Regions from separate parts of the Paenibacillus sp. sgz302190 genome, predicted to be linked through region 1. Evidence: riboswitches for the same ligand, from Rfam matches in the RefSeq annotation. Region 1 holds a riboswitch; the other holds the start of a gene.
The links. A riboswitch is a leader RNA that binds a small molecule or an ion and turns the genes downstream of it on or off. The one in region 1 is predicted to bind cyclic di-GMP.
Positions count from the first base shown of each region.

Region 2: it holds a riboswitch for cyclic di-GMP, as region 1 does, so the genes downstream of both, AC6RNO_RS32615 (S-layer homology domain-containing protein) here and AC6RNO_RS10775 (S-layer homology domain-containing protein) in region 1, are expected to answer to the same signal.

Region 1 covers NZ_JBZYAO010000007.1:84,774-90,215, forward strand. Annotated here, with positions in the region: gene AC6RNO_RS10755 (family 78 glycoside hydrolase catalytic domain) at 1-675, opposite strand, end outside; gene AC6RNO_RS10760 (glycoside hydrolase family protein) at 697-1,713, opposite strand; gene AC6RNO_RS10765 (GDSL-type esterase/lipase family protein) at 1,930-2,571, shown strand; gene AC6RNO_RS10770 (hypothetical protein) at 2,875-3,207, shown strand; cyclic di-GMP riboswitch class I at 3,254-3,365, shown strand; gene AC6RNO_RS10775 (S-layer homology domain-containing protein) at 3,421-4,722, shown strand; gene AC6RNO_RS10780 (DUF5704 domain-containing protein) at 4,969-5,442, shown strand, end outside.
Region 2 covers NZ_JBZYAO010000048.1:13,941-19,382, forward strand. Annotated here, with positions in the region: gene AC6RNO_RS32610 (DUF5704 domain-containing protein) at 1-2,073, opposite strand, end outside; gene AC6RNO_RS32615 (S-layer homology domain-containing protein) at 2,083-3,384, opposite strand; cyclic di-GMP riboswitch class I at 3,441-3,551, opposite strand; gene srtB (class B sortase) at 3,648-4,445, opposite strand; gene AC6RNO_RS32625 (NEAT domain-containing protein) at 4,541-5,442, opposite strand, start outside.

The DNA of each region.
Region 1 (5,442 bases):
CGTGCCGAATGAACGCTTGAACTTCGTATAGCGGCCGCCTGTCACGTTGAAAAATCCGTTCCCCAGCATGACGCCAATCGCATTGGCGCCCTCGTTCAGTGCGCCGGTCACATCGTACACGGAATAAAGGCACGTTTTGTTATAGTCGGTCCATCCCGGCTCCAGCACGCTGTCACCGACTTTATGCCCGTTCAGCCGCAGTTCGTACTGCCCCAAACCGCATATATAGGCTCTGGCCCTCGCCACCGGCTTGTGTACGCGGAATTCGCGCCTGAACAATGGGAGCGGAGCCTGCGCGTTTGCCTGCGGCGCGCTGCTGCGCCCGCCGATCCATCGGGCCGACCAATCGCCCTGGCCGAGCAGCCCCATTTCCCACCAGGATACGGGGCTTTCGGTCATTCGGCCGCCGCTGTCCCAAACCTGAATCTTCCAATAGTAGCGGTTTCGGGATTGGAGGGGAGCGCCGTCGTAGACGATGTGCACGTTGTTTCTGCTTAAGCGTTTGCCGCTGTCCCATACGCTGCCGCCTGCGCTGTCCGTTACGATGATCCGGTAAGCGCTTTGCATTTGCAGGCGTTCGGCCGCCGGCGGGAAGCTCCAGCCGAAAGCCGGGCGGCCGACGCCGACTCCGAGCGGGCAGCGCTTGCTTTCCACATACATTTCATCCACTTGCATCGGTTCCGGTCTCCTTTACAATCACGATGATGTGCCGAAAATCGGCTGTGAAGCGGCGACGCTGATTGTCCTGAACTCTTTGCCGTAGTTTTTGGTCGGATCGTCCTCCCGGTACGGCCGGCAGGAGCAGTAAAAATGATAAAGCACGCCTTGGTGCGTAATGACGGACGGCTTATGGGCAAAAATGGAGTCAATGCTGCCCTCATCTCCGACTCGGATAATCGGTTCGGGGTATTTGTCCCAATGCAGCAAATCGCCGGAAAGGGCAATGCCTTCCTGCGCCTGCTTGTAATTGTAGCCGAAGTAATACATGACCCACAGGCCGCGGTCGGGGTCGTGCAGCACGCACGGGTCGCTGGCGAAGCCGCAGTCCCATTCGTCCGGAGTCACGGGCAGTACAGGATTGCGCTCGTATCTTTGCCATTGCTGCAAGTCCCGGGAGAAGGCGACTCCCGTCTGTTCGATCCATCTGCCTTTATTTTTGTTTTTGGCGTTATAGAACAAATAAAATGCGCCCTCATGCTCAATCAGACATTCTTTATAGAGCCCGCCTTTTTCCCAATCTGCGCCTTCCTCGGGGGTCAAAATCGGATCCGGGCATTTGTGCCACTCCAGCAGCCGCTCGTCCTCCGTCCAGGCAATTCCGATTTTCGCCGAGCCCTCTTCGTACCCGGTTTCGGGATAGGCGTGGTAGACGAGCCAGTATTTGTCGTTCCATTTTTTCAGAACGGGAGGGGCATCGATGCGATTCTCTTTCAAAATCCACGTCCCGGCTATATTGACGGAATCCCAGGCCCCATGCTCGTTGCGCTGTAAAATGACGCTCAGATGCTCCCAGTCGAGCAGGTTTTTGCTGACGGCCAAAGCCGTCTGGTAGCCGATGCCGTCGAATCCGACATACATCATGTAAAACATATCGTTATGCTGAAAAACGAAGGGACAATCCACGGCTCGTTCATCGAAATGGCCGGGTTTACCGGAACCGGCAAGAACCGGCGCGCCCAATTTGTAAGGCGTCATATAGGGCTGGATTTGCAATGCGGCACGCTCCTTTATTTTCGCTGGCTTTTATCGCGGATATTGCCATTTTCAGCTTACAATTAACCGCTTTCATGCTGTGGGGGGGATTGTATCCGATATATAGGTCGATGCTACCTTCGGCCGCCGGCCGCATTGACTTGGCAGACAACCCGGCGTAGGATGAGGGGGTAAAAAGCCGCCCGTTTGCCGGCGGCAACATGAGGAGGCGTTACCGTGCCGTTTAAAGCCAAGGACAAGATCGTGTTTATCGGCGACAGCATCACTGACAAAGGAAGAAAAAAAGATCCCCTGAAGCTCGGGTCGGGCTATGTTCGCCTGATTCACGATTACTTGACGGCGGCGTACCCGAATCTTTCGCTGAAAATCATAAATGAAGGCGTTTCCGGCAACCGCGTGACCGACCTGGAAAAACGCTGGACACTCGATGTGCTCGATCACCGGCCGCAGTGGGTATCGGTTTCGATCGGCATCAACGACGTGTGGCGGCAATTGGACTCACCGGATGCGGAGCAGGTGTACCCCGACAAATTCGAAGCGGTATACCGTCACTTGCTGGAACAAACGAAGCAAATACCCGGCTGCCGCCCGATCCTCATGCAGCCTACGGTGATCAAGGAGTACCCGGATGCGACGGGAAATATACTGCTGCGCCCTTACGTGGACATCGTGAACCGGCTCGCCGGACAGTTCGACGCGATCCTGGTGCCCACGCATCAAGCGTTTATCGATTTTATTGCAAGTGAAACAGGCAAAGATTCGACTACCGACGGCGTACATATGAACCCGCTCGGGGACATGCTGATGGCCGTGACATGGCTGAAGGCCGTTATGGTGCCTTTTCCCGGAAACAAGTGATTCCGGGAGATTGTGGAATGGTCGGCCGGCTGCCGTCATGCGGTGCAACGCCGCGCGCTGGAAGCTGCGCGGCTTGGGTGGCGTTTGCTGGGGCAGCCAGGGGGGAGCTGATTTGGGGCGCGGTCATTCATGAAGCGGCTGGGTGTTGGCATTGGCACGGCATAGGCGTAGGCACAGCATCGGCATAGGCACAGGCAGCCCGAAAACCTGCAAAAGTGCAGGATTTTTCCATGAAAGTGGCTCGTTTTGGCGAAAAGCCTGCGATTATACAGGAATTTTCGCTTAAACGAGCCTGAGGTCCACGTGTTCGATGAAAAGCCTGCACATTTGCAGGAATTGTTTCATTGCCAGCCTATCAACGAGCAAAAACCTGCACTTTTGCAGGTTTTCTTTGTGTTGCTAGGCAGATGTGCCGCCGGTTCTAGCACGCCAGACCGAAAAGCTGCGTACCATCTTACGACGATGGGGGCGGCTTTTTATTTTGGGCGTGTCGATGAATCTTTTTTTGAAGGTAGCGATCACCTAAAAGCTGTAAAGCTAATTAGCGGGGGGTGTAAAACAAACGCGTTGAGCGCAAGGTATAATTTTTTTTGTGGAAATATGTTAGTTTATGGGTTAATATGGAACTCATATTAAATCTAATGTACTATTTTTATAGTTTTAAATACCTAAGAACCAAGTGGAATTGAAAAGGCAAACCTGTTCGAAAGACAGGGACGCAAAGCCACGGGCCTACTTCTACGGGGTACAAGTCGCTAGACTTCCCTCGGGGAAACGGCAGCCGGGCCGCCAAAGGCAGTTGGTTTTTTATTTTGGGAAAAGTAATTTTTTTACTATGGAGGCATAAAAATGAGAGCCCATTTGATTACATCACTGGCAGTTGTTGCACTACTGGGAAGTTCAATTCCGGATGTCAAAGCTGATTCAACCGCCGCTACGCCAGGCACGAAAACAACAAATGCCACCGGTACGGCTTCTACAGGCAGCTTCAGCGACACAAAAGGGCATTGGGCGGAGACGACCATCGCCGGCGCGGTACAAAAAGGATATGTCGACGGATACCAGGACCACTCCTTCAAACCGAATGCAAAAGTGACGCGCGCCGAGTTTATCAAACTGGTCGATACCGCGCTTCATATTCCAATCTCAGGGGTAACCGAAGGTAATGACTGGTACTTGCCTTACGTTAACGCGGCGACCAACGCGGGGATTTATAAGCGGAGCGATTTTACGAGCGGGGATTGGAACACGCCGATGACGCGTCAAGAAATGGCCAGAACGGCTGTTAGGGCCGCAACCGCCGACAAGAACATTGATGACACGAAGTGGATGTATCTAGCGACCAAAGCCGGTCTGATTACCGGTCTAGATGATAGGGGGACGCTCGGGGAAGACCAACCGACGACACGGGCTCAGGCGGTAACGACAATTGAACGCATTTTGACTGTTAAGGGAGGTCATTCGCTGGCCGTCGATGAAAAAGCCGTTGCCAGTGCGGAGCAATCCACGAATGCCCCCAAAGATCCTTGGGGACGCGCGATTCGCACAACAAATCTGCCGTCGAATAGCGGTGATTTCCCTTACATCCTACAGGATATTCCCAATGAAATGTACGAACATAAACATCCGTTTCAGACGGATTTGACCCGTTTTACTGCAAAGGAAATCATCCATGACTCCAGATATTACTCTAGGGATACAGTCGATCGATGGGTTAAACTCGTATCACAGTTTGGCAATCAGATACTGAATGTGGATTACGAGACAATAGACCAAAACTGGGTGGATGCTTTCGTACAAACCGTTAATATTCCGAAGCACGTCAGTGGTGATGCCCAAAAGTATGTCGAGTGGGTGAAGCAAAATCACATTCGAATTGAAGGCACTGTGACACCAGAACCTTCTATCGTTTTTTTCGGCGATAATAAGCATTGGGTACGAAGTATGTTTCGGTTTAGAGTAACCAGTTTTGATGAAAACAAAAATTTGTTTGTCGATATATGGGGGCCGAAAAATATTGAAAAAGACGTGTGGTATATTGGTTATACAGATGTGGCCATTGCGTCAGAAAATTTTGCTTCGCAACTTGCAGAAAAGAAAATAACATCTGATGCTGCATTCTTTGCTTATAAAACCTATCATGCAGAGTAGAAGGCAAATAACCTATGAAAAGAACTACAAAAAAATATATCAATTGTATTTCTTACGGCACTGTTACTAGTGCTTTTGCCATCTTTGTGGACGTATGCCTACCCAGTGTCAATTTATTTGGAGGAAAGTTCACATGATGTAACAATTGACATTACTTCAACTGCTGCCACAACCGGTATTCGGTACCGAATTGTCGGGTGGATGATTCATAGTGCTCCGGCATGTTCAAGTGGCAATTGCAAGCCGATGGATCTAACCGGTACTGTAGTTTATAACAATGCGGCGAATATAACTCAATTTCCGAATACGCCAATCCCTGGCGAACCGGTAAGAACTACCTTTAAATTTGACGGAGCTACGGTCGATCGGGATTTTTTTGACAGCTTTGACTCTGTCCTGCAGCCGGGGCAACCCATCTATTTCAGCGCAATCATGGAATCGTTCAATGCGTCCGACGGGAGCACAAGGCGTGGACCTTTTTATACACTTCAAGAAATTAAACGTGCGGAACCATGGGCCCACCCGGATGATCTTGATGATTATTATGATATACCTGCATCGTATACGCCTTATGAACCTTTAACCGTAGAAAGATATCTGGTTTCAGCAGACGGAACCACGAGAACGCTCATTGATATAGTGAAGACCGAAAATGTGTACCGTTATTTGGAAAGTGTGACTTACAACCTTCCTCCTGTTTATGATCACAATGGACAAACG
Region 2 (5,442 bases), on a different contig from region 1:
GGCGGTATACTTGGCGTAATCGCCGTAACCGCCCGTGACCCCGTACCCGCCAAAGCCGGGGTACGCGTCATGCTGGCCGGTCGTCGGCACGAACACCGTGAACGGCTGGTCCAAAATGACCGCCGCCCGGCCTGCGGTGGGCACGACTTTTTCGTTGTGCGCCTGATCGTCGGTCACAGACGGGTACATGACCACCGGTGTATGCACCGTCACCGGGTTGATGCCATTGATCGGATAATCTTTATCCGATCCGCCTTTGACATTCCCCGGGATCAGCGGGTAATAGATCGTGCCGGTCGTCGGCTGGTCCGCCCGGTTGACGAGTGAATTGCTGACGACGTAACCATTGCCGTACAGCACATCCCGGCCGATTTGCGTCGGCTGCGGAATCGTTCCCGGCGTCTGTCCCTGATCAGGGTGCCGGGAATTTTCCATAACGGTTACGCCGTTAAACACGACCAGGTCGTTGTTCACCTGGTTGCGGCCCACGGCGTTCTCCGCTGCCGATTGAAACTCCGGCGGCGTACCTCCGGGTGGCGGGCCGCCACCTGTCCCAAGGTCAACGGGATTACAAGCAGCTGGGTGTACGTGTGTATTGACATCATCTCTATTGTCAGATTGCAGGGTCGGCCCTGTATAGCCGGTGGCATCCAGCGTCACGGTCCCGCCGTATCCGCCCAGCGCATAATTGCTGACCGTAGCTTTTTCCAGTTCGTACACTTCCAGATTGTCGATTTGCCAGTACGAATACGGACGTGTCACGGTCATCGTTTGATTTACGGTTTCAGTCTTGGTAACAGGCGGAGCCATTGGACCTCCTGAGACCGTCCATACATACGTTTTCTTGACGGAAACGGAGTAGGTCACTTCCCCGGTCATATTCGCGAATTGATTTTGAAATAAATAATTCAGCCCCAACACGTTCGCATAGAGGCTTTCCGAAGTCGGGATCCCTTTTAACACATCGAATCTTTCCGCATCCCGCATATCCGCGAGAAGCACGCCGCTGGCCGCAGGATCTATGACGGCGTCCTGATTGATCGTTCCTTTAGTCGGTGGGCCGATTGTATAGGAGCAATTCCCTGTCGGCGGCGCCTCATCTTCGTCGTAATAAATTGACAGATCACGAACATACCAAAGTGATGCATGGAAGGTAAACTTCCAGCCATCATACCATTTCAAAACTAACCCGTTAGGCCCGTTAGATTCTTCTTGGCCTCCCGCATTATCGAAGGATGCCGTTACATGGAAATTAAAGGTTCCTGAAGCGAGATCAATTGAATCTGCTCCCTTGTCAATGATGTTAGATTCCAAAATTGGATGTCTGGTCCGTTGTTCACCTGACAATGCAGTAAGATCATAACGAATGTCAGAAGGATCAATATGTACATTAACCACCTTATCAGACGTAAGTATTACGGAATCATTTTCATCCATTTTAAACGACGGGATCGAAACGTTAGCGCTATGATGAATTGTCGCGACGGCACTATTGCTATCTGCCGAACCAACGCCCGGATCGACTCCGGGCTTATAATGATACGGACTATCTGTCGTATACATGCCGGATACCGGATAATTTGTAACTGACGGGTAGGTTGAATAATAAGTACGCGACCCGTTGTCATCATACATCCACACATACCCTAGCGTTTTCCCTGGATTTTGCGGATCAGGCCAACCCGGATCTCGGAACCAAGCAAAGTATCCGCTATAAGGAACTGCAGTTGCAGAAAATGGCTTCTCTTCACCCGTAATGGTTGGAATCTTCCATTTGTTACCTCCCGAATTTGTTAATACCCCTGCCTCATTTCCGTCTTTGTCTTGCAACCATACTCTCTGAACAGTCTTCCCCGGCGAGGGAGTGATCGTCACATCACTAAAATTAAAATGCTCCATGTTTACAAGCTCACCTGCAAGTCCGTTCGGAGGCGTATAGGCTTGCACGATACTGCTGCCATAATCGATATCTCCAAGCTTAATCGGCGCCGCTTGGGCAGTCTGCGGAATTAAGGGAATCATTAAAGATGCTATAGTCAAAATAATGAGGAAGCGAAAATATATACTTTTCAACAAAACCACCTACTGTTGATTGATTTGATCCTTTAAAAATCCTGTATATATTAAAGTTGGTGAACTGGTATCAATTCCGTTAAAGACAATACGGGTTTGCCGCATCCCATCAACAGGTGTCAAATTGCCTTTGGGGACAGCCTCAAAGGAATACCTCGTTTCATTAATCGAATCCCCTGCGTTACCGTAATAAGAATCTGAGTAAGTGATATACGTATATACGGATCCGGGCTTTTTATAGGGAATATTTACGCCGGACATTCTTGGAAGCATATTCTTGGCTTTCAATGTACCGCTTGCATCATAAGCCTTATCCGTAATACCCGCGCCACAACCAGTAATACTAGTTGCATCTGCAGGAAAACTTTTAATTTTCATCGTTTGTTCTGAAACAACGATATAGTTGTCACCTTTCAATGGCACAGATGCACCTGTATTAAAGTCCAACCACTCGAACTTGCTTACATCATCTGGAACAAGATTTCGGTAAGGATCATTAGGATCGTCCAAATCGACTACAACATATTTATTGACGCTGCAAGACATGTTGCCGTCGGCGGTTGTGGCGGTCAGTAACTCGTCGTGAAATCTCTCGCCGTTCGCTGTTTTTTCAAAGTAGCGCGGAAGCATTGTGATCACATTGGTCTTATGCCAAGCAACTTCCGCCCTCGATACGGCATGTTTGTCAACAGAAAGCGTCTGGCCGCCCTTCGAAGAAAGGATGCGTTCAATGGTTGCCGCCGCTTGGGCGCGGGTTGTCGTTTGGTCCTCTCCTAGCGTTCCGGTGTCATCCATGCCTGTGATCAGACCGGCTTTGGTCGCCAAGTACATCCACTTCTTGTCCTCCGTGTTCTTGTCGCCGGTTGCAGCCCGAACCGCTATGCGCGCCATTTCTTGGCGGGTCATCGGCGTATTCCAGTCCCCGCCCGTAAAATCGCTCCACTCATGAATCCCCGCGCTGACTGCCGCGTTAACGTAAGGCAGATACCAATCACTGCCTGTGGTGGCACCCGAAACTGAAATATGAAGCGCGGAATCCGCCATTTTGATAAACTCCGCCCGCGTTACTTGTTCGTCCGGTTTGAAAGTATGATCCTGGTAGCCGTCCACGTACCCTTTTTGAACCGCACCGGCGATGGTCGCCTCCGCCCAGTGCCCTTTCGTATCGCTGAAGCTGCCCGCAGAAACCGGGCCGGCAATATTCGTTGACTTCGTTGCTGGCGCAGCGGCGGTTGTATCGGCTTTGACATCGTGAATTGAACTTCCGAGCAGCACGATAACCGCTAGTGATGTAACTAATTGAACCCTCATTTATATACCTCCATAGTAAAAAAGTTACTTTTTCCAAAACAAAAAAACCAACTGCTTTCGGCAACCCGGCTGCCGTTTCCTTGAGGGATGTCTTACGACTTATCCCCGCAGAAGTAGGCCCGTGGCTTTGCGTCCCTGTCTTTCGAACAGGTTTGCCTTTTCGTGTTCAGTTGGTTCGTAGGTATTTAAAACTACAGGTATAGTACATTAGATATAATACAAAATCCATATTAACCCATAATCTAACATTTTTCCACAAGTATTTATTCAGCAACAGGCTCACCCAAACGCTTCAAACGGGCATGGACAACGAATCTTCCGGCCACCGGGTCGAGTGCATAATCGCAGGTCGATAGGGTAATAATCCGGTCTCCGGGAGCAACCTCCATATCAGTTGCATAAAGCGATTTTTGTTGAATTTTTTGTAAAAATGCGGCATAATCCTCATCGTCGGAAAATTCCGTCTCGATATAGTTAAACTCAGTTGTCGTATAATACGCTGAAAAAACTTCAGCGATGTAAGAAGCGTTCAAGGTGTCCAGCCGAAATTGCCGGTGCTTGTCGTAGTACGTCTGATTCACATACTGTTTCAAGTCGCCAAACATGGTGCCGTCCTTCATCCGATGGCCGTAAATAATCGTATGCCGCTGCTCCAGGTTTTTCGCATTGCGGTAATCCATAAAAATGCTGCCGGCGCGGGAATCTTCTCCTTTATAATTGCGGCTCAAATACTGCTCATTGTCGATTCCCTGCACTACGGGATAGTCGATGCGGCTGCCCTCCAGACGGATCCAACCGACTATATCCGGACCCAGCTCCAGCAAGGGGCGAAACAAATCGCGAGGCCGGCAGCCAAACATGTGTTCCCTATCGTAAGTAACAGCAGTCACTGACAGGGTTTGACCCATGTCCTTGAGCTGATCCTCCTTGAATAGTTTGCTTGCCTCAGCCAGATCTCTGCGGTTTTCATAGTATCCCCATCCGATCGCCGCCAAACGAAATGCCGCATACAGAAACACGGCTGCCGCCAAAACGGTCCAAACCCGACGCATAAGTCCCATAGGCAACGACTTCCTTTTCAACATATCTATCACGCTTAAAATACATTGCAAAACGAGGATGCTATCCAGCATCCTCGCTTGTTCCAACTGCAAGTTTATTTAGCTTCCTCGTACAAAGCAAGAATTAAAGCGATAGCTTCCGCCCGCGTGGTGCTCTCATTTGGCGCGAATTGATTGTTATCCCGCCCGTTTATGATGCCTCGTTTGTTGGCTGCCGCCACTTCCGCCTGCGCCCACGCCGGAATGCTTTCCGCGTCTTCGAAGATTGGCTTCGCATGCGCGTCGACATCCAGCTTGAGCGCCCGCGCCACGATCACCGCCACTTCCGACCGGCTGATGTTGCGGTCGGCGCGAAACGTCCCGTCTTCATAGCCGTTCATGATACCGGCTTTGCTGACAGCTCCCAGCTGCGGCTTCGCCCAATCCGGCATATCTCCCGCATCGCTGAAGCTTAGCTCTCCTTGGCCCGCGTCCAGCTTCAGCGCCCGACTCAGCAGCGCCGCAAATTCCGCGCGCGTGATCAGGTTATCCGGGCGGAATGTCCCGTCTTCATGCCCATTCGCCAAGCCTAGTTTAGCTGCACGCTCGATCAGCGCTTTTGCCCAGTGCTTATCCAGATCCGTGAACCGGTTTGCGGCCGTAGTCGGCTTCTCGTCAGGCTGCTTGCCGTCCGACTCCGTCTTAGGCTGCTCCTTGTAAGGCTTGAAGGTCGAGTCATCGAGCACAAATTCGACGTTATATTCACCGTTGTATTTGCCCGGCACCGCCATTACGAATTGAGCCAGCACTTTCGTCTTCGCGTCGTTGATCAAAAACTGCAGCGTTCTCTCATTGCCTTTTTCGTTCGTCGATACGATCTCCGCATCGGTTAAGTTGCCTTTGGCGTCTTCAATTTTCAGAGCCGTCACTTCTTTATTCGATACTGTTATTTGCAAGTAACTTTTGCCGTCTTTGATCACCACTTTTGCCGGGTGCAACACAAACTCGTCGGTCACCG